3 regions of the Vibrio lentus genome follow, and region 3 is predicted to be linked to each of the others. Evidence: predicted binding sites of a transcription regulator. Region 3 holds the regulator's gene; each other region holds the start of a gene.

Region 1 (10,039 bases), 1.0 Mb from region 3:
CCGCGCTGAAGAACAAGCTGAAGAACGCATTCTTGATGCCCTTCTACCACCAGCACGCGATGCTTGGGGTCAGAACGAGCAATCAACGGAAGAAACTACCTCTTCAAACACTCGTCAGATTTTCCGCAAGAAACTGCGCGAAGGTAAGCTAGATGACAAAGAGATCGAAGTTGATGTAGCGGCGCCACAAATGGGTGTTGAAATCATGTCACCTCCTGGCATGGAAGAGATGACTAACCAGCTGCAAGGCATGTTCCAAAACCTCGCTGGCGACACCAAGAAAAAGCGTAAGATGAAAATCAAAGACGCATTCAAAGCACTGACAGAAGAAGAAGCTGCGAAGCTTGTGAACCAGGAAGAGCTAAAAGAGAGCGCGATCTTCAACGCTGAAAACAACGGCATCGTATTCATCGATGAGATCGACAAAATCTGTAAGCGTGGCGACAGCTCAGGCCCAGATGTATCTCGTGAGGGTGTTCAACGTGACTTGCTTCCTCTTATCGAAGGCAGCACAGTATCAACTAAGCACGGTATGGTAAAAACTGACCACATCTTGTTTATCACATCAGGTGCATTCCAAGTGGCTAAGCCATCAGACCTGATCCCTGAACTGCAAGGTCGTCTGCCAATCCGTGTTGAACTTGAAGCGCTTTCTGCACATGACTTCAAACGTATTCTTACTGAGCCAAAAGCATCACTGACAGAGCAGTACATTGCCCTGATGAAAACAGAAGATGTCGGCATTGAGTTCACTGAAGATGGCATCAACCAAATTGCTGACGCAGCATGGCGTGTGAACGAAACTACTGAAAACATCGGGGCGCGTCGTCTACATACCGTCATGGAGCGCCTAATGGATGAGATTTCATTCGACGCAACAGACCGAGCAGGCAGCAAATTGGTAATTGATGAAGCTTATGTAATATCTAAGCTTGGCGAGCTCGTAGAAGACGAAGACCTAAGCCGCTTCATCCTGTAGCACAGGAAACTCCAACTTATTGCTCTATCTCAAAGAAATAGCAGCTAATAAGCGAATTCAAGGCCCACTTTCGAGTGGGCTTTTTATTACCCGAAAAATGGGCGTATACTCAAATCACAGTATGAAACGAAGACTTACAAAGAATTAGACCTACGATGAAACAATCTCTACTGATTTGGCTTGATGCCGCACGACCAAAAACTCTGCCTCTCGCACTTGTCTCTATTCTTACAGGAAGTAGTTTAGCGTTCGCCAACGACCAATTTTCTTTGTCGATAGCCCTGCTGGCATTTTTAACGGCCACGCTATTACAGATTTTGTCGAACTTAGCGAATGACTATGGCGATGCGGTTAAAGGCACGGATAACGACAAACGCCTAGGCCCGATGAGAGCCATGCAATCAGGCGCTGTCACCGCCCAAACCATGAAACAAGCGATCATTCTCAATATCGTATTTACGGTCATTGCTGGGTTGATTCTTATTTTTCATGCACTGAGCTCACTCGAAAGCATCGTATCTTTCATTGCGTTAGGTGTTTTAGCGATTGTCGCAGCGATTGCCTATACCGTCGGTAATAAGCCTTATGGTTATATTGGCCTTGGCGACTTGTCGGTGTTTATCTTCTTTGGCTTGTTAGGGGTTTCAGGTACTTACTTCTTACATACAGGTCATGTTGAGCCAAGCCTGTTCCTTCCAGCGCTAGGCTGTGGACTAATGGCGGTTGCCGTTCTCAACATCAACAACATGCGCGATATTGAAAACGACAGCGAATGTGGCAAACGCACCATGGCCGTTCGCCTAGGGCAACGTAAAGCTAAGCAATACCATTTCGCACTGCTTGGTTTGGCGCTTGCGTCTTTCGCCATCTACCTACTGATTCAAGAAAAACCGGTCTGGATTAGCCTACCGTTTTTACTCAGCATTATTATTGTGTACAAGCATGGCAAAGCCGTTTGGGAAACCGAAAAAACCGGCTCAGATTGCCCCAATGATGCCCGTTATTGTGAAATGTTCACTGGTGACTAATCTACTGTTTGCAGGGGTTGTCGTAGCTCAAACTCTATTGAGTTAATTAAGACTAATCATTGCAAAGGGATCAAGCACCGATATACTCAAAGTAAGCTCATTGTTCAAAAGGTATGCTAATGGAATACAACACTTCAGCACTGTGCGACATATATTTGGATCAAGTTGATGTCGTGGAGCCAATGTTCAGTAATTTCGGTGGACGAGCGTCATTCGCCGGACAGATCTCGACGATAAAATGCTTTGAAGACAACGCATTGATTCGGTCTGTATTAGAACAAGATGGTCTGGGGCGGGTGTTGTTGATCGATGGTGGCGGCTCACTAAGAAAAGCGCTGATCGATGCTGAAATGGCCCTACTTGCCGAAGACAATGAGTGGGAAGGTATTGTGGTTTACGGCTGCGTACGCGAAGTCGATGAGCTAGAAGACATGAACCTTGGCATTCAGGCTTTAGCGTCTATTCCCGTGGGTGCGAGCCAAGAAGGTGTGGGCGAATTAGACGTACCGGTCAACTTTGGCAGCGTCACTTTCTTACCGGAAGATTACCTCTACGCAGACAACACGGGCATCATTCTTTCTGCTGAGCCTTTGGATGTTGAGCTTGATTTGGATGTTGAGGAAGAAGAGGTCGAGTAGCTCACTCAGCTTCAAATAATTAAAAAACCATAAGAACACAAAGCATAATAATACAAACAAAAACGCCCGCTACTCAGTAGCGGGCGTTTTTTTTAAATCTGAAGAGTCAATTACTCAACGTCATCCATTTTACCTAGAAGGTTACGGATGCGATCTTGCCATGCAGAGTGCTCTTCCTGCATTTGCTGAGTTTTTTGCTCTAGGTCGTGACGGCTTGCTTTTAGCTCACCAGCTTCTGTTGCTAGTGCTTCTTTCTCTTCTTTAAGCTCTTCCACTTCCATTTGAAGAAGTGCAATTGTATCTACTGCTGTTTGAATTTTTGCTTCTAGCTGCTCTAGTACTTCAAAAGACATTCTGGCCTACCTTTAAGTTATCCATTTGATGGTGAAGGTCTACTCCACTTATTTCCCCATTCTACTCAGCAGAGCAAGGATAAACACTCTATATATTCGATATTTTGCGCCATTCGATGAAAAAAACAGCGCTTTTTACCGAATATTGACGTGAATTATTACTAGCGCGACAACAGACTGATTATTTTGATGAATATTACCTGTTTTCACCTGCAAATTGATCGAGAGCAATCCCCCAAAAACAAAAAGGCAAACGTTTCCTTTGGGATATGGTAAAATTCGCCGCGAAATTTCTATTCCCCCTTTGAAAATTTTGGAGTCCGCATGAAACGCGATTTAGCAATGTCATTCTCTCGTGTCACTGAAGGTGCAGCGCTAGCTGGTTACAAGTGGCTTGGCCGCGGCGATAAAAACGCTGCAGATGGCGCTGCTGTAGAAGTAATGCGTAGCCTACTGAACAAAACCGAAATTAGCGGTGAGATCGTTATTGGCGAAGGTGAAATCGATGATGCACCTATGCTATACATCGGCGAAAACGTCGGTATTGGCGGTGATGCTGTAGATATCGCCGTTGACCCAATTGAAGGGACACGCATGACAGCAATGGGCCAATCAAATGCATTGGCGGTATTGGCTGCTGGCGAAAAAGGCAGCTTCCTTAAAGCGCCTGACATGTACATGGAGAAATTAGTTGTTGGCCCTGGCGCAAAAGGCGTGATTGACCTAGAACTGCCACTGACAGAAAACCTAGAAAACATTGCGAAAGCACTAGGTAAAACACTCGATACACTAGTAGTAACCACTCTTGCTAAACCACGTCATGATCAAGTAATTGCTGACATGCAGGCGATGGGCGTTCGTGTATTCGCAGTGCCAGATGGTGATGTTGCTGCTTCTATCCTAACGTGTATGCCAGACAGCGAAGTCGACGTAATGTACTGCATCGGTGGTGCTCCTGAAGGTGTCGTGTCAGCTGCGGTTATTCGCGCACTCGACGGCGACATGCACGCACGTCTGCTTCCTCGTCATGAAGTAAAAGGCAATACAGAAGAGAACCGCAAACACGGTGAGCTTGAATTAGAGCGTTGTGCGGAAATGGGCGTAACGGCGGGTATCGTATTGAAGATGGAAGACATGGCTCGTAGCGACAACGTTGTGTTCTCTGCAACGGGTATTACTAAGGGTGACCTGCTAGAAGGCATCACTCGTACAGGCAATATCGCAACCACAGAAACACTGCTTATCCGTGGCCGCTGTCGTACTATTCGTCGCATCAAGTCTATTCACTACCTAGAGCGTAAAGACCCAGAAGTGATTGGTCACATCCTGTAAACCTAAACTAGGTTCAACAGAACACACGAAGGCTGATACCAAGTATCAGCCTTTTGTTTTATTGGCCATCAAGAACCTGTGCATTTCACCTGCACCATAGTAAATGGTTTGCTTTATAAACACCTTGCCTCATAATAGTAAGGTTCATAAGGTAGAGATAGTATGAAAACAAGCGACAAAATCTTACAGACCATTAAGCGTCAAGGCGCGGTAACCGCGAAACAACTGTCAGAAGAATTTGGCATGACGACAATGGGTGCCAGACAGCACCTACAAAGTTTGGAAGATGACGGTATTCTTGCGTTTCATGACGTCAAAGTAAAAGTAGGTCGCCCAACTCGCCATTGGTCACTGACTCAGCAAGGTCATGGTCAATTTTCAGATCGACACGGTGAGCTCACTATTCAAGTGATAGATGCTGTCGAGAACCTGTTTGGTAAAGAGGGGCTAGCTAAAGTGGCCGCTGAACGTGAACAACACACGTTAAAGCAATATCAAACGGCCCTATCTGGCTGCGACAACCTGCTGAGTAAACTTGAAAAGCTAACCCAACTTCGAGAAGAAGAAGGGTATATGGCTGAACTTCAAGAGCAAGGCGATCACTACATCTTGATCGAAAACCACTGCCCTATCTGTAAGGCTGCAACTCGTTGCCCTAGCCTCTGCCAATCAGAACTCAATGTTTTCAAAGAATTACTCAAAGATGAATGTCATGTGATCCGCACTGAGCACATCATTACTGGCGAACGTCGTTGTACTTATACCCTAACGCCAAGTTACTAATACCGTCTCAATATTGAGAAAATAAAAATAGAACAAAATTTGTACAGATTTCTTTCTTAAGCTTAAAGCATATGAAACATGCTTAATTCTAAGGAAGGAAAGATGGGACATCCACAGCCAGATCAAAAACTGCCCCCCTTTGATGAACTTGTTCAACTCGCGAAAAGCGATCCGAAAGCATTCAATCAATTCAAACACGAGATGTGCGAACAGATGATCTGTTCGGCCTCTGAAACCATGCAAGACAGGCTTCGAGCCCAACAGAGCCACATAGACTTAGTGGTTAGTCGTTGTAAAAACCCGCATCATGCCAATGTCGTGCTGATGCAAGAATTAAGCTGCCAAGTGTGTAAGTTCCAAGATGCGCTTCAAGGTCGTTGCAGTTTTGAAGAGCCTCTGCCTGAAAATGTCGTGCCTTTTAGACCCAATACAGAACCAAAAATGTACTGAAAGCTAAAATGTATGAGTAAAAAACGCATTAAAAACAAAATGCCTTAGAACAAAAAAGGGAGCGCAATGCTCCCTTTTTACTGATGAATCATCCAATCTTTAAACTGGATCTTCACCGTAATCATTACGGCCTTCAGTGCCTTTCATCAAACCGCACTCTACCAAGATCCACAAACCACACACGAGTGCAGCAACCGTTGCCACCATGTGAATAGGCGATACTGGCTCTGTCGTAGTCGCAGCCATAGGTGATGCAAGTCGCCCGAGTACGAGCGGTACATTCAGCAATAGCCAGTAGTTCGACTTGTTGCGGTCATGCCAGCGCTTAGCGGTAACGGCAAGATCTGGAATAACAAGTAATAGAAGGAAGATTGGTAACAGGAGATAGGAGTATGCTGGGAACAAAACCGAGATACCGGTGGCAAAACCAGTAATCGCGATATAGTAGAAAATATTCCAAATCCAGTAAGTCTTACGACCAATTCTCCCTTTGAAAGAGAGCAGTAAATCTTTCATCGACATCTTAAATACTCAAAAAATTAATACGCTACCAAAAAGTTAGCAGCAAATAGTCAGTTAATCACTTTTAGTTAGTTGATTCTTTTAAGCTAATTCATCACTTTCTGAAAGCAACTTTTATCCATATCTCGTATGTTGACCGTTAGGCTACGGATATGGCTTGCCTGTTCTTGTAGGGTTTGCATCAACAAACGCGACAATTCTCTTTTCTGTTCTTCGGTACGTCCTGAAAGTAACTCGAAGCTAATATGAACAAAATCCACATTGTCCTCTTCATCACCGACCAACCAGTTATGACAGCGCAGTGAACGAGACTTCACAGAAGGTACATCAAACAAACCACAGTTTAATGTAACTTGATGAAGGTCTTCCAGTAAACCTTGGATATTCACTCGCTCATCCACTGAATTTGAGTACTCTAGAACTAGATTCGGCATTATTACTTCCTATTGTTAACGCAATCGTTTGTCCCTTAATAGCAACTAACGATGAAAAATCCGAGAAGTTAGCTATTATTCTGTCTGCCGGATCACTGATATTTGCTCAAAATCTACTCTGACCATTGAGTAAGATCCAAGAAAGTCATGACCACAGTCATGATCTGTTGATATTATTCTGTTATATTATTTCGTAATAAAGTTTACTTTTTCACATTCGATTTATTTAAATACTTTGGAGATATTCCTATGCGTCATCCTGTAGTTATGGGTAACTGGAAACTAAACGGCAGCAAAGAAATGGTTGTTGATCTACTAAACGGTCTTAACGCTGAACTTGAAGGCGTAACAGGCGTAGACGTAGCAGTTGCTCCACCAGCACTTTTCGTTGATCTTGCTGAGCGTACGCTTACTGAAGCGGGCAGCGCGATCATCCTAGGTGCTCAAAACTCTGACCTAAACAACAGCGGTGCATTCACTGGCGACATGTCTCCAGCAATGCTTAAAGAGTTCGGCGCATCTCACATCATCATCGGTCACTCTGAGCGTCGTGAATACCACGCTGAGTCTGACGAATTCGTTGCTAAGAAATTCGCATTCCTAAAAGAGAACGGCCTAACTCCAGTTCTTTGTATCGGTGAATCTGAAGCACAAAACGAAGCAGGCGAAACTGTTGCTGTATGTGCACGTCAACTTGACGCTGTTATCAACACTCAAGGTGTTGAAGCTCTTGAAGGCGCGATCATCGCTTACGAACCAATCTGGGCTATCGGTACTGGTAAAGCAGCTACAGCTGAAGATGCACAACGCATCCACGCTCAAATCCGTGCACACATCGCTGAGAAATCTGAAGATGTTGCTAAGAAAGTTGTTATCCAATACGGCGGTTCTGTTAAGCCAGAAAACGCAGCAGCTTACTTCGCACAACCAGACATCGACGGTGCTCTAGTTGGCGGCGCAGCGCTTGACGCGAAAAGCTTCGCAGCTATCGCTAAAGCAGCAGCTGAAGCAAAAGCTTAATTTAAACGTCACCGTTTAGATTGAATGAAAGGTCAACTTAGGTTGGCCTTTTTTATTGCCTGTCATTTGGAATTCAAGCTTCAAACCTAAACGGCAGGCACAAAAAAACCGCTGAACAATCAGCGGTTTTTAAATTCTTTAAGCGAACGCTAAGCGTGGCTTAGAACAACTCTTCTGCAACGCGGAACAGCTCAGAACGGTCTGGGTTCTGCATGTTCTCGATACAGTCGATGATGTCGTGGTGAACAAGTTCTTCTTTCTCGATACCAACACAACGACCACCGTGGCCTTCTTGAAGAAGGTGAACAGCGTAGTTACCCATGCGTGAAGCCAGTACACGGTCAAATGCAGTAGGACGACCACCACGTTGGATGTGACCAAGAACCGTTGCACGAGTTTCACGACCTGTTGAAGATTCGATCTCTTTAGCCAGTTCGTTAGCATCCATCATTAGCTCAGTTAGAGCGATGATTGCGTGCTTCTTACCTTTCGCAATTCCATCTTGGATATTGCTGATTAGCTGTTCTTTATCTAGGCCAGTCTCTGGAGTAATGATGTACTCACAACCGCCTGCGATTGCTGACATAAGCGTAAGGTCACCACAGTGACGGCCCATGATTTCAACAATAGAAATACGTTGGTGAGAAGAAGACGTGTCACGTAGACGGTCGATTGAATCAATAACTGTGTTAAGCGCAGTTAGGTAACCGATTGTGTAGTCAGTACCCGCGATATCGTTATCGATTGTGCCAGGAAGACCGATACATGGGTAACCCATTTCTGTCAGTTTCTTAGCGCCCATGTAAGAACCGTCGCCACCGATAACAACAAGTGCTTCGATACCGTGCTTCTTAAGGTTCTCGATGCCTTTCTCGCGAACTTTAACATCTTTGAATTCAGGGAAACGTGCAGAACCTAAAAAAGTACCGCCGCGGTTGATGACGTCAGATACGCTTGAACGGTCAAGCTTTTCAATACGGTCTTCAACAAGGCCTTGGTAGCCGTCGTAAATGCCGTAAACTTCAATGCCAACTGATAGTGCGGTACGAACTACGCCGCGTACTGCTGCGTTCATGCCTGGAGCGTCACCACCACTGGTCAAAACACCGATCTTCTTAATCATGCTCACCCTCGATTTTTGGGAATCTATTATTCAATTCTTTTGCTTGCCGATTGTATATCAACAAGATTTTAAATCTATATATGTGCTTTATGTTACATTTCCTCAATGGGAATAGCACTTAAATCGCGTAAATTTATGTAACATTTCTACTTCTGTAAGAGTATTACAGTTTTACTCAGTAACTTTGTTGATTCACATCAGAATCAACATTAATTGTTATGCGGTGGTTTTTGTATCACCAAAGAATTCGCAATTTTTACTCACTTTAGTTCAAAAGCCACCCACTTACCATTTGCGGGCTGCTTTTCCCACCTATTACCAAGAATGGAATTTCTGCTGCTTCTCCGGGCCAAACACCACCGAATACGGGTCTTGATGAATTAATACATCAGCATCAGGGAACACAGAGATAAGCTTGGCCTCCACTTCATCAGAAATGCGATGCGCTTCAATAAGTGGGATATTATCTTCCAATTCTAAATGCAGTTGGATAAAGCGAATCGGCCCCGAACGACGAGTTCGTAATTGATGCACACCCAGCACGCCTTCAATGCTCAATGATGTCTCTTTAATCTGTTTCAGCTCTTCATCTGGCAGCTTATGATCAAGCAGAGATTGCACCGCTTCCATCGCCATTTGGTAAGCGCTGTATAGGATGTAGATACCAATACCAATCGCGAACACCGAATCCGCCTGACCAATGCCAAACCAGCTCAACGCCAGTGCCAACATAATAGCGGCGTTCATATAGAGATCGGTCTGGTAGTGCAGTGAATCAGCCGCAATGGCTTGGCTACCGGTTTTGTTGACGACATGCTTTTGGAACCGAACTAAACCGAAGGTCATCACCATCGCGAATAAGCTGACATAGATACCAATTTCTGGGGAGTTCAGTTCGTGGGGTCTAAAGAAGCGCTCAATACCGTTAAGAATGAGGAAACAAGCAGAGCCTGAGATAAACATCGCCTGCGCTAATGCGGCAAGCGATTCAGCCTTACCATGACCAAAGGTATGTTCTTTGTCGGCGGGCTGGAGAGAGTAGCGAACCACGATAAGGTTGACGACAGAGGCCGCGATATCCAACATTGAATCCACGACGGAAGCCAACAGACTCACAGAACCTGTCACCCACCACGCTGCGACTTTCACTATCAATAAGATAGTGGCGATGGTTGTGGCTGCCCAAGCGGCGAGCGTAACTAAACGTGCGTATTCTTGTTTCATAATTTGGCTATAAAGTGACTGATAGCACAAAGTATAACCTGCAAACAATCAATTGAATATGACAGCTTGGATGTAAAACATTCATTTCTAGGGATCAAAAAAAGCGACACTCGGCCGCTTCTTTCTCAACACTGTCATTCAATCCGGCTTTCT
Region 2 (10,039 bases), 430 kb from region 3:
GTAAGCTGAGAATTCTAAACCGCCGTATTTCTTTTTGATGATCATGGCAAAGAACTTGTGGTCTTTTAGGAATTGCCACACTTCTGGTGGAAGATCAGCTAACTCATGCGTCACCTGGTAATCGTTCACCATTTCACAAACCTGATTTACAGGTCCGTCTAAAAAGGTTTGTTCAGCTTCAGAGAGCTTAGGGTCAGCAATGTCCTGAAGTTTCTTCCATTCTGGTTTGCCTTTGAACAGCTCAGCTTCCCACCATACGGTACCCGCTTCCAATGCTTCTTTTTCTGTCTGTGACATTGCAGGGAGTACTTTCTTAAACAAAGAAAGTGCTTTTTGGCTGATGATGGTTTGACGAATTGCAGGTACAGCAAGCATTGCAACGGCCAAGAGGTAACAAAGCCAGCCAGTGACAGCTACGCCGCCAAACAATGTCAGTACAACCATTGAACCGGTTAATACGATTAAAGCACGTACCAGACTAACTCTATGGTAAAGGCAGACACCAAAGATGGTTGTCATGGCAAGTAGGGAGAGCAATATGTTCATGATCGATTTCCTTTTCAGAGATCACTTATCGTTATGATTTTAGGTAAGAGGTCTAACCAGTTAAGTGTAAACAAAATATTAAATATTTGTAAAACTCTAAATTGGGTAAAAAGTGATCTTAATAGAGTTAAAATTCTAATTGTGAGAGGTTGGTGGTGAATAATTGGACGGTTCTGCAGTGAGATATTAATTTTGGTAGCAATCTTTTGGCTTAAGTATCGACACTATTTCATGTTTGTGGGTAAACTCAGTTATAAAGAGGGAAAAACCCTCAGCTCTCATTTCACGTACTTTAAGTTGCGTAAAAAAATATAAGAGATAAGCCTTATGTACCAAGACCTAATCAAAAGTGAATTGAACGAAGCTGCTGACGTTCTTAACAAGTTTTTGAGTGATGATCATAATATCGCTCAGATCGAAGCTGCGGCAAAATTGATTGCTGACTCATTTAAACAAGAAGGCAAAGTGCTTTCTTGTGGTAACGGTGGTTCACACTGTGATGCGATGCACTTCGCGGAAGAGCTAACTGGCCGTTACCGTGAAAATCGCCCAGGCTACGCTGGTATTGCGATTTCAGATCCTAGCCACCTGTCTTGTGTAAGTAACGATTTTGGTTACGACTATGTCTTTTCTCGTTATGTAGAAGCCGTGGGTCGTAAAGGCGATGTGTTGTTTGGTTTGTCAACTTCAGGTAACTCTGCCAACATTTTGAAAGCGATTGAAGCTGCTCAAGCTAAAGGCATGAAGACGATTGCATTGACGGGTAAAGATGGCGGTAAAATGGCAGGTTGTGCTGATATCGAAATCCGAGTTCCGCATTTTGGTTACGCTGACCGCATCCAAGAGATTCACATTAAGATCATTCATATTGTGATTCAGCTTGTCGAAAAAGAAATGGAATAATAGTTTTACAGACATTTGGAGCCCTGCTTAGGCTCCATTGGTTTTAAAAGGGAGTAGATTAAACCATGTGTGAATTGCTCGGTATGAGCGCGAATGTGCCAACTGATATTTGTTTTAGTTTCACCGGCCTAATGCAGCGTGGAGGTAATACCGGACCACATCGTGATGGTTGGGGAATCACCTTTTATGAAGGGAAGGGCTTTCGAACGTTCAAAGATCCTAACCCTAGCTGTGAATCAAAGATTGCTGAGTTAGTTCAAAACTACCCAATTAAAAGCCAAGCTGTTGTCAGTCATATCCGTCAAGCCAATCGTGGTGGCGTTAATCTAGAAAATACTCACCCATTTACCCGTGAGCTATGGGGACGATACTGGACCTTCGCTCATAATGGCCAATTAACGGATTACGATGATCTGGTTAGTGGTCGTTTCAGACCTGTAGGCGAGACGGACAGTGAGCTTTCTTTTTGTTGGTTAGTGAAACAACTAGAAGATCGTTTCCCTGAACCACCACAAGACATGGAAGGCATGTTTCGCTTTGTCGCGGAATGTTGTGACCAGTTGCGTGAGAAAGGTGTCTTTAACATGCTACTCAGTGATGGTGAGTACGTCATGACCTATTGTACGAATCACTTGTACTGGATAACAAGACGTGCACCTTTTGGTAATGCGAGCCTGATTGACGAAGATGTTGAGATAAACTTTCAAGAAGAGACCACGCCAAATGATGTGGTTACGGTCGTCGCAACGCAGCCTCTAACATGCAATGAAGAGTGGTTTAGAATGAAGCCAGGCGAATATGCCCTGTTTCATTTTGGTGAGTTGATCGGCAATAACCATAAAGCGTTGGAAGATGTTGCTTACGCACCTAAAAAGGTTGCAAGCCAAGCACCGACTGAGCCATTGAGCTAAGTATTCCGAATAGTATTAATTTGAAACGCATAAAAGAAAGGCCGCTTACTGAACTAATGAATCAGTAAGCGGCCTTTTTGTTTTTTATTTGGTTTAGTTTTAACGAATCACTCTTCTGCGTAACCGTGCTTGCCCAATGCCTTGCCGTCTAAGATAGCTTGTCCGTTTGCCATTGATAAACGATCTTCCGCGAACCACTTGCAGACCAGAGGATAAATGCAATGTTCTTGGGTGAGTACTCGGCTCGCTAGCATGTCGGCATCATCCCCTTCAAATACAGGCACCTTAGCTTGTAAGATTACAGGACCGCCATCGAGCTCTTCGGTAACAAAATGGACGCTGGTGCCATGCTCTTTGTCCTGAGCATCAATAGCACGCTGGTGGGTGTGCAGCCCCGGATACTTAGGTAACAGAGAAGGGTGGATATTGACCATTTTACCCGCATAATGACGAACAAACTCTGAACTCAGAATGCGCATATAGCCAGCGAGTACAATCAGGTCGGGTTGGTAAGCATCGATCTGAACCATCAATTCATGATCAAATTCTTCACGCGAATTAAATTCTTTTGGATTCACCGAATGAGCGTCAACACCTGCTGACTTTGCTCTCTCTAGACCAAAAGCCTCTGCTTTGTTTGAGAAAACGGCCTTAACAGAGGCGTCAATCGTGTGGCTCTCACAGGCATCCAAAATTGCCTGCAAGTTACTTCCGCTTCCTGAGACTAAAACGACGATGTTTTTCTTAGAGTGACTGTTATTCATAGAATGGATGTTCTTCATAGAGTGGGTCATGCGATTGGTTAACGGGGAGGTTTATACCAATCACAGTAAGTAAGTGATCATAAATAGCGTAGGAAAAAGGCTTGAGAACAAGGCAGAAATTTTCGATAAGTAGTTATCCTACAATCAAAATTTCTAACGACGTGATCGAGCATTTTAACAAGCTAGGATGACCAGTTATTTACTACGATTGGTATTTATATTACCTACATAAACTAAGGTTTTCTGCGGGCTAAATAGCAAAATGAGGACCATTAGGTCCTCATTGATTAACTAAGTAAGTGAGCGTATCACTTATTTGATTTCAACTTGCTCTTCGCCAGCTTCAGCGTTTGCGATCTCACCGATAACCCAAGCGTTTTCGCCTTCGGCTTTCAGCAGTTCAACAGCAGCGTCTGCTTGATCTTTAGGTAGAGCAACAACTAGGCCTACACCACAGTTGAAAGTGCGGTACATTTCAAATGTCTCCACGTTACCTTTCTCTTGTAGCCAGTTGAAGATAGCAGGCCATTCCCAGCTCTTGCCATCAATCACTGCTTTAGTACCTTCAGGAAGTACGCGTGGGATGTTTTCCCAGAAACCACCACCTGTGATGTGCGAGATAGCATGAATGTCATGCTCTGCAATCATCTTAAGTGCCGATTTGATGTAAATCTTAGTTGGTTCTAGTAGGTGTTCACCGATAGTGCGACCTTCTAGCTCTTCACTCTTATCAGCACCAGAAACTTCTAGAACTTTACGAATCAAAGAGTAACCATTTGAGTGTGGACCACTTGAGCCAACAGCGATAAGTGCGTCGCCTGCAGCTACTTTAGTACCGTCGATGATGTCAGCTTTTTCTACAACACCAACACAGAAGCCGGCTACATCGTAGTCGTCGCCTTCGTACATACCTGGCATTTCAGCAGTTTCACCGCCGATGAGTGCACAACCTGCTTGAACACAGCCTTCAGCAATACCAGAAACAACATCTGCTGCTGTATCTACATCTAGCTTACCTGTTGCGTAGTAGTCTAGGAAGAATAGCGGCTCACCACCTTGAACGATTAAGTCGTTCACACACATTGCCACTAGGTCGATACCAATGGTGTCGTGTTTTTTCAGATCCAAAGCAAGGCGAAGTTTAGTACCAACACCATCAGTACCTGAAACAAGTACCGGCTCTTTATATTTCGTTGGAAGTTCACATAGGGCGCCAAAGCCACCAATACCGCCCATTACTTCAGGGCGACGAGTGCGTTTAACAGCACCTTTAATACGGTCTACTAGTGCATTACCTGCATCGATATCAACACCAGCGTCTTTGTAGCTTAGAGAAGAAGTATTACCACTCACGGGATAGTCCTCGAACTTAAGTTGGATGTGAAAACGGCGCTATTCTAACAGGGCTTGATTACGAAGAGCAAACGTTTGCGCGGTTTTTTTTATTAGAATAAAGATTCTGAAATAACCCCACAGTTCGTGTATAATCTACAGGTTTGTTTAAATATTGCCGGAGTTGGAAATGAAAGTTGTTGAAGTGAAACACCCGCTAGTAAAACATAAAATTGGCCTGATGCGTGAAGGTGACATTAGTACTAAGCGTTTTCGTGAGCTAGCGACAGAAGTGGGTAGCCTTCTAACATACGAAGCGACATCAGACTTTGAAACTGAACGTGTAACTATTGATGGTTGGAACGGCCCAGTAGAAGTTGACCAAATTAAAGGTAAAAAGGTAACAGTAGTGCCAATCCTACGTGCAGGTCTAGGCATGATGGATGGTGTTTTAGAGCATATGCCAAGTGCTCGAATCAGTGTCGTGGGTATCTACCGTGACGAAGAAACATTAGAGCCTGTACCATACTTCAACAAGCTAGCATCTAACATTGATGAGCGTATTGCTCTAGTGGTTGATCCAATGTTAGCAACTGGCGGTTCTATGATTGCAACTCTTGACCTTCTAAAAGAGCAAGGCTGTAAAGTATTTAAAGTACTGGTACTTGTTGCTGCCCCTGAAGGTATCGCTGCACTAGAAAAAGCGCACCCAGATGTTGAGCTTTACACTGCTGCAATCGATGAGAAGCTAAACGACAAGGGCTACATTGTTCCTGGTCTTGGCGATGCTGGTGATAAGATCTTCGGTACTAAGTAATTCGGTTTCAGCTTAAGTTACGCTAAACCGTTTCTTAACTCGCTGATATTATCCGTATTAATAAAAAGGGAGAGCATTCGATGCTCTCCCTTTTTTGATCTTGCTAGCTTGTGATGCTCTTAATTGAGGATCACAAGCCTCTACAGTTTGTTGACTTGCAGTTAGTCGATTTGGGCTTTGTCTACTACGGTGTTATCGCCTAGCTCTTCAGGAAGGACTAGGTTTAGTAGAATCGCCACGATACCGCATAAGCTTACGCCTTGAAGGCTAAAGTCACCGATGCCAAATGCCATGCCGCCAATACCGAATACTAGAGTAATACCGACAATCACAAGGTTACGTGATTTGTGTAGGTCAACTTTGCTCTGAATTAGGGTGTTCAGGCCGACTGTTGCGATTGAACCAAACAGTAGAATCATGATGCCGCCCATTACAGGAACTGGAATCGTTTGAAGTAGAGCACCTAACTTACCAACCAATGCTAGAACAATCGCTGTTACTGCTGCCCAAGTCATTATCACTGGGTTAAATGCTTTCGTCAGCATTACCGCACCTGTTACTTCACTGTAGGTTGTGTTTGGTGGCGCGCCCAGCATAGAAGCTGCAATAGTCGCCACGCCGTCACCTGTGATTGTGCGGTGTAGACCTGGCTTCTTAAGGTAGTCTTTGCCGGTTACGTTAGAGATAGCAAGCATGTCGCCAACGTGTTCAACGGCTGGTGCAATCGCAACAAACACCATAAAGAAGATAGCGTTGATGTTGAATTCTGGTGCTGTGAAGTTAGGTAGAGCTAACCAAGCAGCTTGAGCGACAGGGGTAAAATCAACGACGCCGTATACTAAGCTTGTGATGTAACCTGCGACAATGCCACCAAAGATAGGCAGTAGCTTAAGGAAGCCTTTTGAGAACACACTGATGACAATCGTTACTAGCAGTGAAATTGAAGAGATCCACAGTGCTGCATCTGCATCGATAAGCTGAACTGCACCATCGCCTGTTTTACCTAACGCCATGTTTACCGCAACAGGCGCAAGACCTAAACCGATCACCATGATTACAGGGCCAACCACGACGGGTGGAAGCAGTTTGTGGATGAAGGCTACACCACGTACCTTAATTAAGGCACCCATTAATACATACACAACACCGGCTGCCATTAGGCCGCCCATGGTTGCACCTACACCCCAAGTTTGAATACCAAACATGATAGGGGCGATGAATGCAAAAGAAGATGCTAAGAAGATTGGCACTGAACGGCGTGTAATAAGTTGGAATAAAAGGGTACCGATACCTGCGCCAAAGAGTGCAACGTTGGGATCAAGTCCTGTTAGTAGTGGCACCAGTACAAGCGCACCAAACGCTACAAACAGCATTTGCGCACCTTGCAGAGCATTTTTCATGTTATGTCCTTAAAAATGGTCGTTATATGAAAAGTGAAAAATAAAATTCGCGGGATTCTATCACTTAGCAATCGATTGCCACACCAAATAGATCAAATTTATTTATCTTAGTGATGTTTTACATCCATCGTCGCTCGAAAAACTCAGTTTATAAGTGAGCGATTTATCATGGCCAGGTGATATTTTAAGGTTATTAAACACAGTGGGCGCTATCGACCTTGCCCCTCAATCCATAGTTGCTTATCATCTAGGCACAAGATTTGAATATTAGGATCAGTATGCGCTACATAGCATTGTTGTTGATTGGACTATTAGCCTCTCCGAGTTATGCCTTAACTCAAGTAGATATTTTTAGTGCTGAAGTTGCGATTAACGCTGAAAACAAACAGCCAGAACAAGTGGCAAGAAATACAGGTATGGAGCAGGTATTAATACGTGCGACTGGCCAAACCGATGTCGCTTCGAATGAGACGATTCAAAAGGCGATGCGTAAGAGTTCGCAGTACATGTCTCAAATGAGCTTTGGCGAGAGCAATGACCAATCAACGTTGCGTATGCGTTTTAACGGTGCTCAAATCCGTTCTCTATTGACGCAAGCACAGTTGCCGTACTGGCCTGACACTCGTTCAAATATCCTTGTTTGGCTGGTGGAAGAGCAGAACTACGACAAGAATATCGTGTGGGAACACTCCAATTCACAATTGGCTGCTGGTTTACAAGCCAACGCAAAAGAGCGCGGTTTACCCCTGACGTTACCAGTCGGTGATTTTGACGATATTACCGGTATTGCGACCTCTGATCTTTGGGGTAGCTTTGTTACGCCAATCAGTAAAGCGAGTCAGCGTTACCCGGTTGATGCTGTTTTGGTGATTAAAGCTCAATCTTCTGGCTTACGCTGGACTCTGTATGACCAAAAACCAAACCAACTGACGAGCGCACCAAAATCGCCTGTGAGTGGTTCAGTATCGGGTAACAGCGCGACGACTTCTAAGAAGCTTGTTGACCAAATCAGTAACTACTACGCGAGTAAGAGTGCAGTAACGGTTGCGAGTGAGTCTTCGGAATCAATCTTAACGCAGTTTATTAGCCTGAATAACGCGCAAGATTTCTTCCAGTTGGAGAGTGCACTTAAACGTTTAAATTCAGTTGCAAGCCTAGATATTCTTAAGATTCAAAACAACGAAGTGACCTTCCGAATTCACTTATTGTCGACTCAACAAGAGTTTGAGCAAGAAGTTGAAAGCATTCGCCAAGTCGCGAAGGTTGAAGAGTCTTACATTGAACCTGAAGTGAGCCCTGAATTTGAAACGCAAGACAGCTCCATGTCTGTCGGCGATGATTCAACAGACGCTGTTGATGCTGAGGGTAGCGAGACTGACTCAAACGTTCAAGTGATTAAAGGCAGTGAGGTATCTACGGATGCTGAGCTAACAGGTACTTCTGATGTAACGTTAGACGAATCTGGTGAAGAAGAGCTTACTGTAACAGCACCAGTACACGCTAAGCCAAGCCTAGTATATGAATGGGTTCGCTCGTAATCGTCTACCAACATTACTGATTGAAATGACATCATGAAAAAAGCCCTGCAAGAGTTATCTCGCAGGGCTTTTTGTTGTTCTGGTGTTATGTAAGCTCTAAAGCATCGAATCAATATTATTGCTCGAACTTAGCTTTCTCTTTCTTTTCTACTTCAGAAAGGCGCTTAAGCTTAATACCTAACTCTTTGGCTCTAAAACGGGTAAACAAGATATTACCTGCGAAGCCTAGGCTAGTCAGGAGTAGTTCTACAGCCGCTAATAAACGCTCTCCACCGTCTACATACATAATCGTTAACGCGTGTAGGAAGTAGAGCATTAAGACGAAATTCGCCCAAGCGTGCGTATAAGGCTTGCCTGCTAGAATGCCCGGCAATGGCAGTAACAGCGGTACAGCCCAAGCAATCGCAAGTGTGACATTGCTAAGATGCGGGTGCGGTGAAAGCGTCATCTGCCAAGCCACTACCCAAAATAAAAGCAACAAGTTGCCTGCTAACGCTAGGTAGCGAAAGAGCTTGGTTTTGGGAGACATAGCCGTTTCTGGCATATACATCATTGAGAGATTCCCTTCTGGTTGATAGCGATGCGCGCTAAGCGTTTGCCTAGGTTTTGTGCCAACTCAATTTCTTCTTTGCTTAATGAAGCGCTCTCTCCAGTACTGCTGGCACCGTAAGGTGTGCCACCGGTTTGAGTGGTGTGTAGCGCAGGTTCTGAATAGGGGATTCCCACAACTAACATGCCATGGTGAAGTAGAGGCAACATCATGCTTTGTTGTGTCGTCTCTTGACCACCATGCAGTGATGAAGAAGAAGTAAAGACACAAGCTGGCTTATCGATGAGATCGCCATTGATCCACAGTGATGTTGTACTATCCCAAAAGTGCTTCATTGGCCCAGCCATGTTGCCAAACCAGACTGGGCTGCCTAGTGCTAAACCATCGCAAGAACGGAGCTCTTGTAAGGTCGCGATAGGATCTGTTGGTTGATAACGTGAATCAGGCTGCTCTTCTACCGTATACACGTCGTTCACCGTTCTCAGCATGGCTTCGCAGTTCGGGATAGATTCAACCCCTCGTGCAATCTGTCTTGCTAGCGCTTGTGTGTTGCCGTGGCGACTGTAGTAGAGAACAAGAATGTTAATGCTCATATTGGCTTACAGGATCTCTAGTACTTGCTCTGGTGGACGACCAATTTTTGCTTTGTTGTTCGCAACAACAACAGGGCGTTCAAACAGTTTTGGGTTTGCCGCCATTGCTGAGAAAAGATCTTCATCAGTCACCGATGCATCACCAAGATTTGCTTCTTTGTAATCTGCTTCTTTGGTGCGCATCATCTCGCGCACACTGGTAAAACCAAGCTGAGTGAAAAGCACTTTAAGCTGCTCAATAGTTAAAGGTGTGTCTAGGTATTTGATAACCTCTGGCTGTACGCCGTTCGCTTCAAGCAGTTCGAGAGTTTGACGGCTCTTTGAGCAACGTGGGTTATGATAAATCACGACAGACATGGTTCTTCCTCATTATTATTTTTGATTTAGTTGTTCAGTTGAAGCCACCTGAGTGGCTTCTTTATTATGTTACGTTGAGCTTTCTTTTTATGCTTTTACCAAGAATTACGGCTAATGAAACAAACTTATTGCAGCGATAAGAAACGTTCGCGCTGAATCATTAGCTGGTCGAGTCGAGCATCGTAACGTGCTTGTTTTAGACTGCCGAGTTCTGCGATTTGACTTGCCTGCGTGTAGTACTGAATCGCTTTGTTCCAGTTAGCTTGCAGTGCCAAAATTTCTGCGCGAGCGGCCAATTCTTCGTCGCTATTACCTAAGCTCGTATTTA
Region 3 (10,039 bases):
AGGCTCTCGCTTAAGACCTTTAACTGAATCTCGCAGCAAACCCTCGGTTCCTTTCGGTGGTAGCTACCGCTTAATTGATTTCGCTTTGAACAACTTCGTTAATGCTGATCTGATGAAGATCTATGTATTAACACAATTCAAGTCACAATCACTGTTCCACCATATGAAAAAAGGTTGGAATATCAGTGGCATAACAGATCGCTTCATTGACCCTATTCCTGCGCAAATGCGTAAAGGGAAGCGTTGGTACGAAGGTACAGCAGATGCTATCTACCAAAACATGGGCTTTATGGAGTTGGAAGAACCTGATCAAGTCTGTATTTTTGGTTCTGACCATATCTACAAAATGGACATCAAGCAGATGCTTGATTTCCATAAAGAGAAAAAAGCAGCGCTAACCGTTTCTGCACTGCGCATGCCGCTTGCTGAAGCATCAGAATTCGGTGTTATCGAGGTTGATGCTGAAGGCCGCATGATTGGCTTTGAAGAGAAACCTGCAAATCCGAAGCCGATTCCAGGCGATCCTGAATCTGCGCTCGTTTCAATGGGCAACTACGTGTTCGAAGCAAAAGAGCTATTTGCCGAACTAACAGAAGATGCAGATAAGCCTGATTCTACTCACGATTTCGGTAAAGATATTATTCCAAACATGTTCCCACGTGGTGATGTGTTTGTTTATGACTTCAGCACCAACCGCATTACCGGTGAAAAAGAAGAAGTTTACTGGCGCGATGTAGGTACGATTGACGCGTACTGGCAAGCTCATATGGACCTTCTTAAGAAAGATGCGCCATTCTCGCTATACAACCGCAAATGGCCTCTACACACTTATTATCCGCCACTGCCACCAGCTACCTTTACTGACTCGGCAAATGGTCGAATTCAGATCATTGATAGCCTTGTGTGTAGCGGTAGTTATGTTCGTGGTTCGCGCATTGAAAAGAGTGTGTTGGGTTTCCGCAGCAATATCGCATCAGCGTGTGATATCAGCGAGAGTATCTTACTTGGTGATGTGAAGGTTGGCGAAGGTTGTATACTACGTCGCGTTATCATTGATAAAGATGCCGACATTGCACCAGGCACTCAGATTGGTGTAAACCTGACAGAAGATAAAAAGCATTACCACGTATCTGACGATGGTGTAGTCGTGATTTCTAAAGGAGCACGAGTTGGTTACTAAGACTCTCTCGGTACTTTTTGTAGCGTCTGAAGTTGAAGGCTTAATTAAAAGTGGTGGCTTGGCTGATGTAGCCAAGGCACTGCCTAAAGCGTTACAAACACTCGAACAAGACGTTCGAGTGACCATCCCCGCTTATCGAAACATCCCAAACATTGATTCAGCAGAAGTCATCTTGGCTACCGAGCTGGATCATTGGCCTCACACCGCTTATCAAGTTAAGAAATTGAGCGTCGAAGGTGTTCAAGTTTTTGGTATTGAATGTGCCAAGTATTTCGAACGCCCTGAAATGTACGCTGAAAATAATCACGCTTATACCGATAACGGAGAGCGTTTCTCGTTCTTTAGTGCTGCGTGTTTGGATATGCTTCCTAAACTTGGCTTTCAGCCCGATATCGTTCATGCCAATGATTGGCACACGGGTTTTGTTCCCTTCTTGCTTAAGTCTCGTTATCAACAACACGACTTTTTTAAAAACACACGCAGCGTAATCTCTATTCACAATGCCGTTTTTAAAGGCGTGTTTTCTTACGAAGAGTTGCAGTCTTTGCCTGAAATGCACAGCCATAATGTTCCTGAAGCTGCCGTAAGTGATACTCACGTGACGATGCTGAAAGCGGGTGTGTTGTGTGCTGATAAAGTGAATGCAGTTAGCCCAACTTATGCACAAGAGTTGAAGACGGAATTAGGTAGCCATGGTATGGCAGCTGAATTCCAACACAGATCTAACGACCTGTTTGGTATTTTGAATGGCTGTGATTACGGTGCCTGGAACCCGGAAACGGATGCTTTCCTACCTCGTAAATACAAAGCGACCAAACACAGCATGGTTCGTGGGAAATCAGCTTGTAAGCAAAAACTGCAACAAGATGTTGGCCTACCAGTCACCGATTGTGCGGTTTATGGCATGGTTTGTCGTCTGACTAATCAGAAAGGTGTTCACTACTTACTGCCTATCATCGAACAGTTCTTGAAGAACGACTTGCAGATTGTGATTGTGGGTACTGGTGATCCGGTTTTAGCGAGTCAGCTAAAAGAGTTGTCGGCACTTCACTCAAACAAGTTCTCGTTTGTTGAAGCGTATAACAACGAATTAGCACACTTGGTTGAAGCGGGCTCTGATTTCTTCTTGATGCCTTCTGAATTTGAGCCTTGTGGCTTAAACCAAATCTACAGCATGGCTTACGGTACTTTACCAATTGTTCGTTCTGTCGGTGGTTTAAAAGACAGCGTGAATGATTACGATCAGGATCCTGAGATCGCAACTGGATTTGCGTTTGATGAACCGACACCACAAGCGTTACTGGCTGTGTTACATCGTTCATTGCTGCTTTACGCACAAAACCCATCTGAAATTAAGCGTGTTCAACTTTATGCCATGCAGCAAGATTTTAGTTGGGAAGATGCGGCAAAAGAGTATCTTGCAATGTACCATTCGGCACTTTAACTCGCTGAAATAGTTTTAAAATTAAGCTGACAGCTAGTAATAGTTTGTAATGAAAGAAGGCGCTCTGAGACTAGAGTGCCTTTTTGTTTTTTGGTCAGAACACATCACGTTTACGAAGACAAAACTTGCAAACTCATTTTAGTCAGGTAGAAAAGGAGGGCAGGTATTCACATGACTAATGTTAGGTTTGACACTATTATCACTTAATCTGCTCAATAGCGTGATATCCTTAGCCATCGCCTCACCATGAGGCATAGCTCCATTATTATAATTAAAGCGATAGGTATGTCTGAGAGTTTATTATTTCATAAAACATTTACTCACCCTACGAGCGATGAGTGGGTTGTGTTTGTGCATGGCGCGGGGGGAAGCTCCTCTATTTGGTTCAAACAGATCAAAGCGTATAAACAACATTTCAACTTGCTTCTCATTGATCTTAGAGGGCATGGTAAGTCAGACAGCATACTTAAAGGCCTGATTACGAACCGCTATACGTTCAAATCGGTCACGCTCGATATCCTTAAAGTTCTTGATCATCTAAAAATCCGTTCAGCGCATTTCGTTGGTATGTCTCTCGGGACGATTATTGTTCGCAACGTAGCGGAATTAGCGGCAGGGCGCGTGCGTTCAATGGTACTCGGTGGTGCAGTGACTAAGCTCAATACTCGCTCTCAAGTACTAATAAAGCTGGGTAATTTAAGCAAGCACATCATTCCATACATGTGGCTATACAGCCTTTTTGCTTATGTTGTTATGCCGCAGAAAAGCCAAAAAGAATCTCGCCATCTATTTATCCGCGAAGCCAAAAAACTGTGTCAAAAAGAATTTAAACGTTGGTTCATCCTTACCGCTGATGTGAACCCTCTAATGAAATACTTCAAAGATAGAGAGTTGCCGATCCCGACTCTTTATTTGATGGGAGAACGTGACTACATGTTCATCAAGCCGGTAAAAGAGATGGTTGAAGCGCACGAGTCGAGTGAGTTAGTGGAAATAGCGAATTGCGGACATGTGTGTAATGTTGAAAACCCTGAAGAGTTCAACCAACGTTCTATCGCGTTTATTCAAAAACAAATCCAATGATCCTCTTGGTTCGCTATCTGAACAAATAAATCGAATTAAATAAAAACGGGAAGCTAATATTAGCTTCCCGTTTTTATTTTAAGGGAGGAGTATCGTTCGTAATGTTCTTACTCTGGTGATGCAGCACCACATTGCCAGCAAGAACCGAATTGCGCTTCGTTGACTTCATGGCACTCACCACAACGCCACTCTTCATAGATGATCGAATCTTGCTGTTTTTGGTAGTCATTGACTATCGTGCGGGCTTTACTGGCCAATTCTGGCTCATATAACCATACGTAAGGGTCAGTTTCCTCAGTGAATGGGATTTCCCCTTTCAAACCGAACAAGCCCTCACCACGGACTTCACACGCAATATTCTCACTTTCTAACAATCCACAGATGATATGGGCTTCTGTAGGATTCGATGCACTGAAGATTTTCATTGAAATAGAACCTTATTCGGCTTTGGGTTTTAGTCAGTTATATACGTTATTCCGCTATACACGTTAGTCAGCCACAGGTGCTGAGCGGAACTTACTCATCAACCATTTAGCAATAATTGGGAATACCCCCAACAAGGCAAATGACAATAGTACTGAAGGAGATACGATACCCGAAAGTGAATCAATTTCTGCGAGTTGAGTACCAGCATTCAAGAAAACCGCAGTACCTGGCAACATCCCTATTTGGCTTGTGATGTAGTAACGAGTTACCGACATTGGGGTTAACCCCATTAACAGGTTGATAAGGAAAAATGGGAAGACAGGAATCAGACGCAGAGAGAATAAGTAAAATGCCCCGTCTTTTTCAACGCCCTTGTTAATCGTTGCTAACTTGTCACCAAACTTGGTTTGGATCCAGTCACGTAACAGGTAGCGGCTACTTAAGAAGGCGAGAGTTGCACCAATAGCACTCGCAAAAGATACCAGCAGTAAACTGTTCCAGAAACCAAACAAGGCAGCGCCTAACAGAGTAACAACCGCAGCGCCAGGAATTGAGAAAGCCGTGATCATGACATAGGCGGCGAAGTAAATTGCAGCAGCGGCAATAAAATTGCTCTCGATGTAGTCATTCAAAACAGCTTGTTGAGCTTTCGCATTCTCAAGTGTTAGGTATTGGCCGAAATTGACGCCTAACAAGACGATCGTTACGACCAATACGATACCCAATATCATTTTCTTACTCATTGATACTTCCTCTAATTTTTCAATGCATACCATTAGTATAGATAGACAGGCAAAGCATAGATTAACTTTCAACAGATATAAAAAAAGCCGCAAGAATGCGGCTTAGTTATGTAGATAGTTTGAACTGACAATATTAATTGACGCGACTGATAAGCTCTTCACGACGTTGCTGCGGTATAACAGACCAATGAGTACCATTGATCGCACCTTCTAGCGCCCAAAGCAGCTCAATGCTGACAGAGGAAGCATGTGATTCCTTGATGGCGTTAAATGCGTTTACAGAGCCAGATTCATATAAACATTCTACAGAATCGATCCCAGCCTTTTTTAACATACGCTCGGTAGCGAGTCGAAGGTTAGGGAGGTCCTTTAATCGAGTTGGCTTAGCAGAAGATTGCTCAGCTTTCTCTTCTTTAGCAAACCCCAAAGACGTCGTAGCAAGCTGCAAGATTTTCTCTTGGTCTTGCCACAAGCCTTCCGGCAATGCGAAATACTTTGTGACGACAGGGAAACCACGTTTTTTGTAGACGTATGGTCGAAACCCTTGTTGCTCGAATTGCTTTGTTGTGTCTTTGTCCGCTCTTATGTGCAGCTGGTCGTTAACAACCAGAGCAAACATAGTGTCATCAGCAAAAAGCCCGAATCCACCAAACATTGAGCGTGATTTTATTTTTCCTAGGGGCTCAAATAATTTCATTGAGTCCTTTAGTATCGGTTTATCCATGTTATCTATCTCGGTGTATTTGAACTACGCCACCAAATAAGCAGGTCCGAGAGATTAGCAAAATGTTGCAATTAAATTGTCAATAAGCCGTAAATTACTAAATTGTTAGTAATTACCGCATTTTGCCATCGGTAACCCCGCTACCATACCAACGAGTGGTTTAGGCCGGAAGCTTTGCGTCTCACTCTTTCGAGTGGTTTGCCCTGTGCGTGACTGACTGAATAGAATAAAGTTTTTGTTGAATGAGGCTCACACCTGATATTTCAAAATGTGATATTGCTTCAATTAATGATCTTGGTGTTATGCAACTGGGTTTATTTTATCTGCTTATAAAAAAAGCGCACTCAAAGGTGCGCTTAATGAAATTAAACTCGATTTATCAATTAATTTAACGTTTTAACTGTGCTTCGCTCAACAATTTCTGGGTGCATTTCGAAGACACGTTTTTCATGATCTTTATCTTTAATGCGCTCTAACAAAATTTCGAATGCATTTTTACCAACACGACGCTTAGGTTGGTGAACCGTCGTCAATGGTGGAGAGAAGTATTCTGCAAGTTCAATGTTGTCGTAACCGATAACCGAAATATCTTCAGGAATACGAATACCTTGCTGTTGCAGGCGACTCATCAGGCCAAGTGCCATAGTGTCGTTAAAACAGAACACAGCGGTAGGGCGATCTTCCATCTGAGCAATTCTATCAGCCGCAAGTACAGCGGTATCACACTCAAAGTTACCTTCAATGATGAGCTTTTCGTCGGTTGCGACCTTCGCTTCATTGAGTGCGCGTTTGTAACCCGCGATGCGTTCTACACATGCTGCTTTGTCTAAGTGGCCACTTAAACAAGCAATCTTTGTGTGACCACGTTCTAGCAGGTACTTGGTTGCTAGATAGCCGCCTTCTTCAGAGTTATCGATGATCTTATCAGCCTGAGAGGTTTCAGGGCCCCAGTCCATGACAACTTTTGGGATATCAGCATGGCGATCTAACATGCCACGAAGTTCTTCTGTTAAGTCGGAACACATAACCAAGATGCCATCTACACGTTTTTCTGCAAGCATTCGTATGTAGTCACGTTGCTTCTCATAGATACCACCCGTGTTACACAGAATCAAAGTGTAACCTTGACGGTAGCAGTAGCTTTCAACACCATCGATCACTTCAGAGAAGAAGAGGTTTGTTGATTGAGTCACTAACATGCCGATAGTACGTGTTGAATTGCATTTCAAGCTACGCGCAACAGCACTTGGTGCGTAGTTTAACTCGTCTACGGCTTTATTTACTTTCTCTTGAGTCGCTTCTGCAACAAAACGTGTCTTGTTGATTACGTGAGAAACGGTGGTAGTTGATACGCCTGCTAAGCGAGCGACATCTTTTATAGTGGCCATGGTTTTATCCTATTAGAAGCTACTTTCCCAAAGTACGGAATAAAGTAGCCGTTAAGCTACCTAACTAAGAGCTTAAATTTGTAGGGCTCTTTGGGGTACTAAAGTGCTAAAAAACAAAAAACCGCTATTGAGCGGCTTGTCTTAACACCGAAATGCTCTGAACTTAAATAAGCATAGCATTTCGTGAATGTTTCATATTTTATCGTTTGCGGTCACAATTTTAGACTGACTAGAAATTACTCGCAATAAAATTCACCCAGAAATCTTGGTGAATTGTCACATTCTATTGAATTTGTTTACTTAATCATCAGCGTATCTTATTCACCCGCTAAATACTGAGTGTCCAAATTACAGAAGGCCACGAGAAGAGTTGCCACAGATGCATAGAAACCGAATGAATCGATCTCACAACATTTAACGTTGAACTTTGGTACCCAAGTAAGGAGTTGTTGTTCAATAAATTGCTGTTGAACAGTGAACGATTTTTCTAATTCTTCTTCAAGCTCAGTTTCATTTGAACGGATGATGAGATTGCCAAGGAAATCAAGTTCGATAGCAATGTGGTCTGCTGGCTCTTTCAGATCTTGGTTAACCACCAAGTTGTGCTTAGCCATGATCTCTTCCATGTCTTTAGCTGGCTTATCGTTTAATAGACCTGTTTCGCCGATATACATTGAAGCGTAAGGTAGAGCACCATGTTTATCTGTCTTTAAAAATAGATCGCAAAAGTCAGCAGACAGTTCTAGTTGGGCATCTTCACGTGTTTGTAGACGGTTCAATGCGTCTACCAGTTTATCAATCGCAGGCTTGAGTGTTTCGTTTTCGCCTAAACCAGTCAGGAAAGAACGGATCTCAACAGAGTGGTAGTGGTCGAGTTCTTCTTGTGTGAGCTCTTTAGCGAACAAGCTTGATAGCCACCAGTAGATTTCAGCTCTTTGTTCGTTGAATGCTTTCGTATCTTTCATTTCATAGATCCTGATTTAGTCTTGTGATGTTTATATACCCAAGCATCGCGAAGTCATTTGGGTATAAGCACACCAAGGCTCAATAACAAGGTTATTTGCTAAACGCAAAGTGACTCGTTAGTCGTAATGCCTATATTGAATTGCGATGGACGATAAATAGCAAGGTTTTAGATTGTCTTGTATCAAAAAAGATTCATGTTTCTCGCTTTTATCTGCTGTACCACTAGAATTGTTACTAGTTATGAATAGAATGGTTACTGAAACTATTAAATAAGAAAAGTGGTGTAGATGAGCTATCACGTATTAGTCGTAGAAGATGATGTGGTAACCCGAAGTAAGCTGGTTGGATATTTCCAGAACGAAGGTTACACAGTGAGCGAAGCGGAAAGCGGCGCTCAGATGAGAAACGTGTTGGAAGAAAACAACGTTGATCTCATTATGCTAGACATCAACTTACCAGGCGAAGATGGATTGATGCTAACTCGCGAATTACGCAGTCAATCGGACATTGGGATTATTTTAGTTACTGGACGCACGGATAGCATCGACAAAATTGTAGGCCTAGAAATGGGCGCAGACGATTATGTTACTAAACCCTTCGAACTTCGCGAGTTATTAGTTCGAGTTAAAAACTTACTTTGGCGTATTGCTGCGGCTCGCAAAACCGCGGTTGGTACGGCAGTTGAAGCTGAAGACGAATCTGTGGTTCGTTTTGGTGAGTGGACGTTTGATATCCCTCGTCGTGCTTTAAGTAAAAATGGTGAGCCAGTTAAGCTGACTAAAGCAGAATATGAGCTGCTCGTTGCGCTTTCTTCTTACCCTAACCAAGTGTTAAGTCGCGAACGTATTTTGAACATGATCAGCCACCGAGTGGATGCTCCAAATGATCGAACCATCGACGTGCTAATCCGTCGCATGCGTGCGAAGATGGAGTTCGACCCTAAGAACCCACAAATCTTTGTGACGGTTCACGGTGAAGGTTACATGTTTGCTGGTGACTGATTCTCTTCGGGAGTTCTAGTCAGCAACAAAATTTGAACGTAAAAAAGCCGAGGCGTCATTGATGTCTCGGCTTTTTATTACTTGGTTTTTACAATTAACGAATTGAACAGCTGCAACTTACTAGGTTACTCAGTTTTACTCATTCGCAGAGTTACTGATTAGCTTAGTTTATTGAGGTTGCGCTGCAGAAGCTGCGCCGTTTTCATCGACTAAGCTAGAAGCAGCAGGAAGAACAATCGGTTCTTCAACTGGGTCGCTGCTTGTGTCTAGCCAATCACGTAGGCTCTGCCAAACCAATCCCATTGTTTCGTGCCAGTAACGCTCTGTTTGTTCAAGATAGAGTGCTTTTGGCATGTACTTATTCCAAGGTTCAACAATCCCTTCTTGTGCAAGGTAGTTGGTTGGAGCGGGTAATGGTTTCATGCCAGCGGCATTGAATTCATTAAGTGCGCGAGTCATGTGGCTTGCTGAAGTCACGAGCACCATTCTTTTGTTTTTCACGAATGCAGCGGCTTGGCGAGCTTCTTCCCACGTATCTTTTGCGGTTTCAAGCAGAATGATATCGGGTTTTGCGACACCGAGTGCTAGCGCGACCTTAGCCATCATTCTTGCGTTGCTCACTTCAGTGCCTGCCCCATAGCCAGACAAAATAAGTTTCGCTCCAGGGTAGAGGCGTAGAATGCGGATCCCTTCACTTAAGCGCATTAAACCTGTGCGGCTAAGCTCCGATGTAGGTGGTATTTGATCATCGACGACGTGACCACTTCCGAGAACCATTACATAATCGACGGTTTCATCGACGGGTAAAAATGCAGTGTGTTGCCTTTCCATTGGCATTAAAAGTTGACTAGAAACTGGTTGGAAAGCGATTAGGAAAATACCACAGAGGGCTGAAAGGGTAATTAGGCAACCAGTCTTCCTTTTGGTAGTAAACATCACTAGGGCTAAACCCAGAAAAGCGAGAATTAACATTGCTGGCAGTGGCATCAATAGCGAAGACACTACTTTTTTCAGCTCAAACATATCCGAATAGTCCGAAAAAACATCACTTAGTAGTAAAAAGAGACATCGCCTCTTTATTCCT

The links. The regulator PurR, encoded in region 3, represses purine synthesis genes. The targets are predictions, from matches to a motif close to TNANGNAAACGTTTNCNTNA.
Region 1: glpX (class II fructose-bisphosphatase) is a predicted target of PurR. The motif match lies at 3,244-3,263, and genes of this name have one in related genera.
Region 2: purM (phosphoribosylformylglycinamidine cyclo-ligase) is a predicted target of PurR. The motif match lies at 4,541-4,560, and genes of this name have one in related genera.

Annotation. Positions count from the first base shown of each region.
Region 1 is NZ_JAUFQE010000002.1:2,793,786-2,803,824, forward strand. Features, by position in the region: gene hslU (ATP-dependent protease ATPase subunit HslU) at 1-979, shown strand, start outside; partial or broken gene QWZ07_RS21065 (1,4-dihydroxy-2-naphthoate polyprenyltransferase) at 1,135-2,053, shown strand; gene rraA (ribonuclease E activity regulator RraA) at 2,127-2,645, shown strand; gene zapB (cell division protein ZapB) at 2,756-2,998, opposite strand; gene glpX (class II fructose-bisphosphatase) at 3,323-4,330, shown strand; gene QWZ07_RS21085 (helix-turn-helix transcriptional regulator) at 4,493-5,113, shown strand; gene QWZ07_RS21090 (DUF3135 domain-containing protein) at 5,216-5,563, shown strand; gene QWZ07_RS21095 (DUF805 domain-containing protein) at 5,663-6,085, opposite strand; gene QWZ07_RS21100 (5-carboxymethyl-2-hydroxymuconate Delta-isomerase) at 6,172-6,519, opposite strand; gene tpiA (triose-phosphate isomerase) at 6,769-7,539, shown strand; gene pfkA (6-phosphofructokinase) at 7,700-8,662, opposite strand; gene fieF (CDF family cation-efflux transporter FieF) at 8,978-9,886, opposite strand.
Region 2 is NZ_JAUFQE010000002.1:2,223,094-2,233,132, reverse strand. Features, by position in the region: gene fadE (acyl-CoA dehydrogenase FadE) at 1-546, opposite strand, end outside; gene lpcA (D-sedoheptulose 7-phosphate isomerase) at 874-1,449, shown strand; gene QWZ07_RS18305 (class II glutamine amidotransferase) at 1,515-2,360, shown strand; gene purN (phosphoribosylglycinamide formyltransferase) at 2,468-3,154, opposite strand; gene purM (phosphoribosylformylglycinamidine cyclo-ligase) at 3,437-4,477, opposite strand; gene upp (uracil phosphoribosyltransferase) at 4,647-5,273, shown strand; gene QWZ07_RS18285 (uracil-xanthine permease family protein) at 5,435-6,673, opposite strand; gene QWZ07_RS18280 (DUF2066 domain-containing protein) at 6,952-8,211, shown strand; gene QWZ07_RS18275 (DUF2069 domain-containing protein) at 8,327-8,764, opposite strand; gene wrbA (NAD(P)H:quinone oxidoreductase) at 8,761-9,354, opposite strand; gene arsC (arsenate reductase (glutaredoxin)) at 9,361-9,711, opposite strand; gene bepA (beta-barrel assembly-enhancing protease) at 9,837-10,039, opposite strand, start outside.
Region 3 is NZ_JAUFQE010000002.1:1,797,957-1,807,995, reverse strand. Features, by position in the region: gene glgC (glucose-1-phosphate adenylyltransferase) at 1-1,180, shown strand, start outside; gene glgA (glycogen synthase GlgA) at 1,170-2,624, shown strand; gene QWZ07_RS16465 (alpha/beta fold hydrolase) at 2,910-3,707, shown strand; gene QWZ07_RS16460 (putative signal transducing protein) at 3,815-4,132, opposite strand; gene QWZ07_RS16455 (TVP38/TMEM64 family protein) at 4,196-4,876, opposite strand; gene QWZ07_RS16450 (TfoX/Sxy family DNA transformation protein) at 5,010-5,600, opposite strand; cyclic di-GMP riboswitch class I at 5,728-5,813, opposite strand; gene purR (HTH-type transcriptional repressor PurR) at 5,984-6,988, opposite strand; gene torD (molecular chaperone TorD) at 7,306-7,953, opposite strand; gene torR (two-component system response regulator TorR) at 8,242-8,955, shown strand; gene elyC (envelope biogenesis factor ElyC) at 9,124-9,978, opposite strand.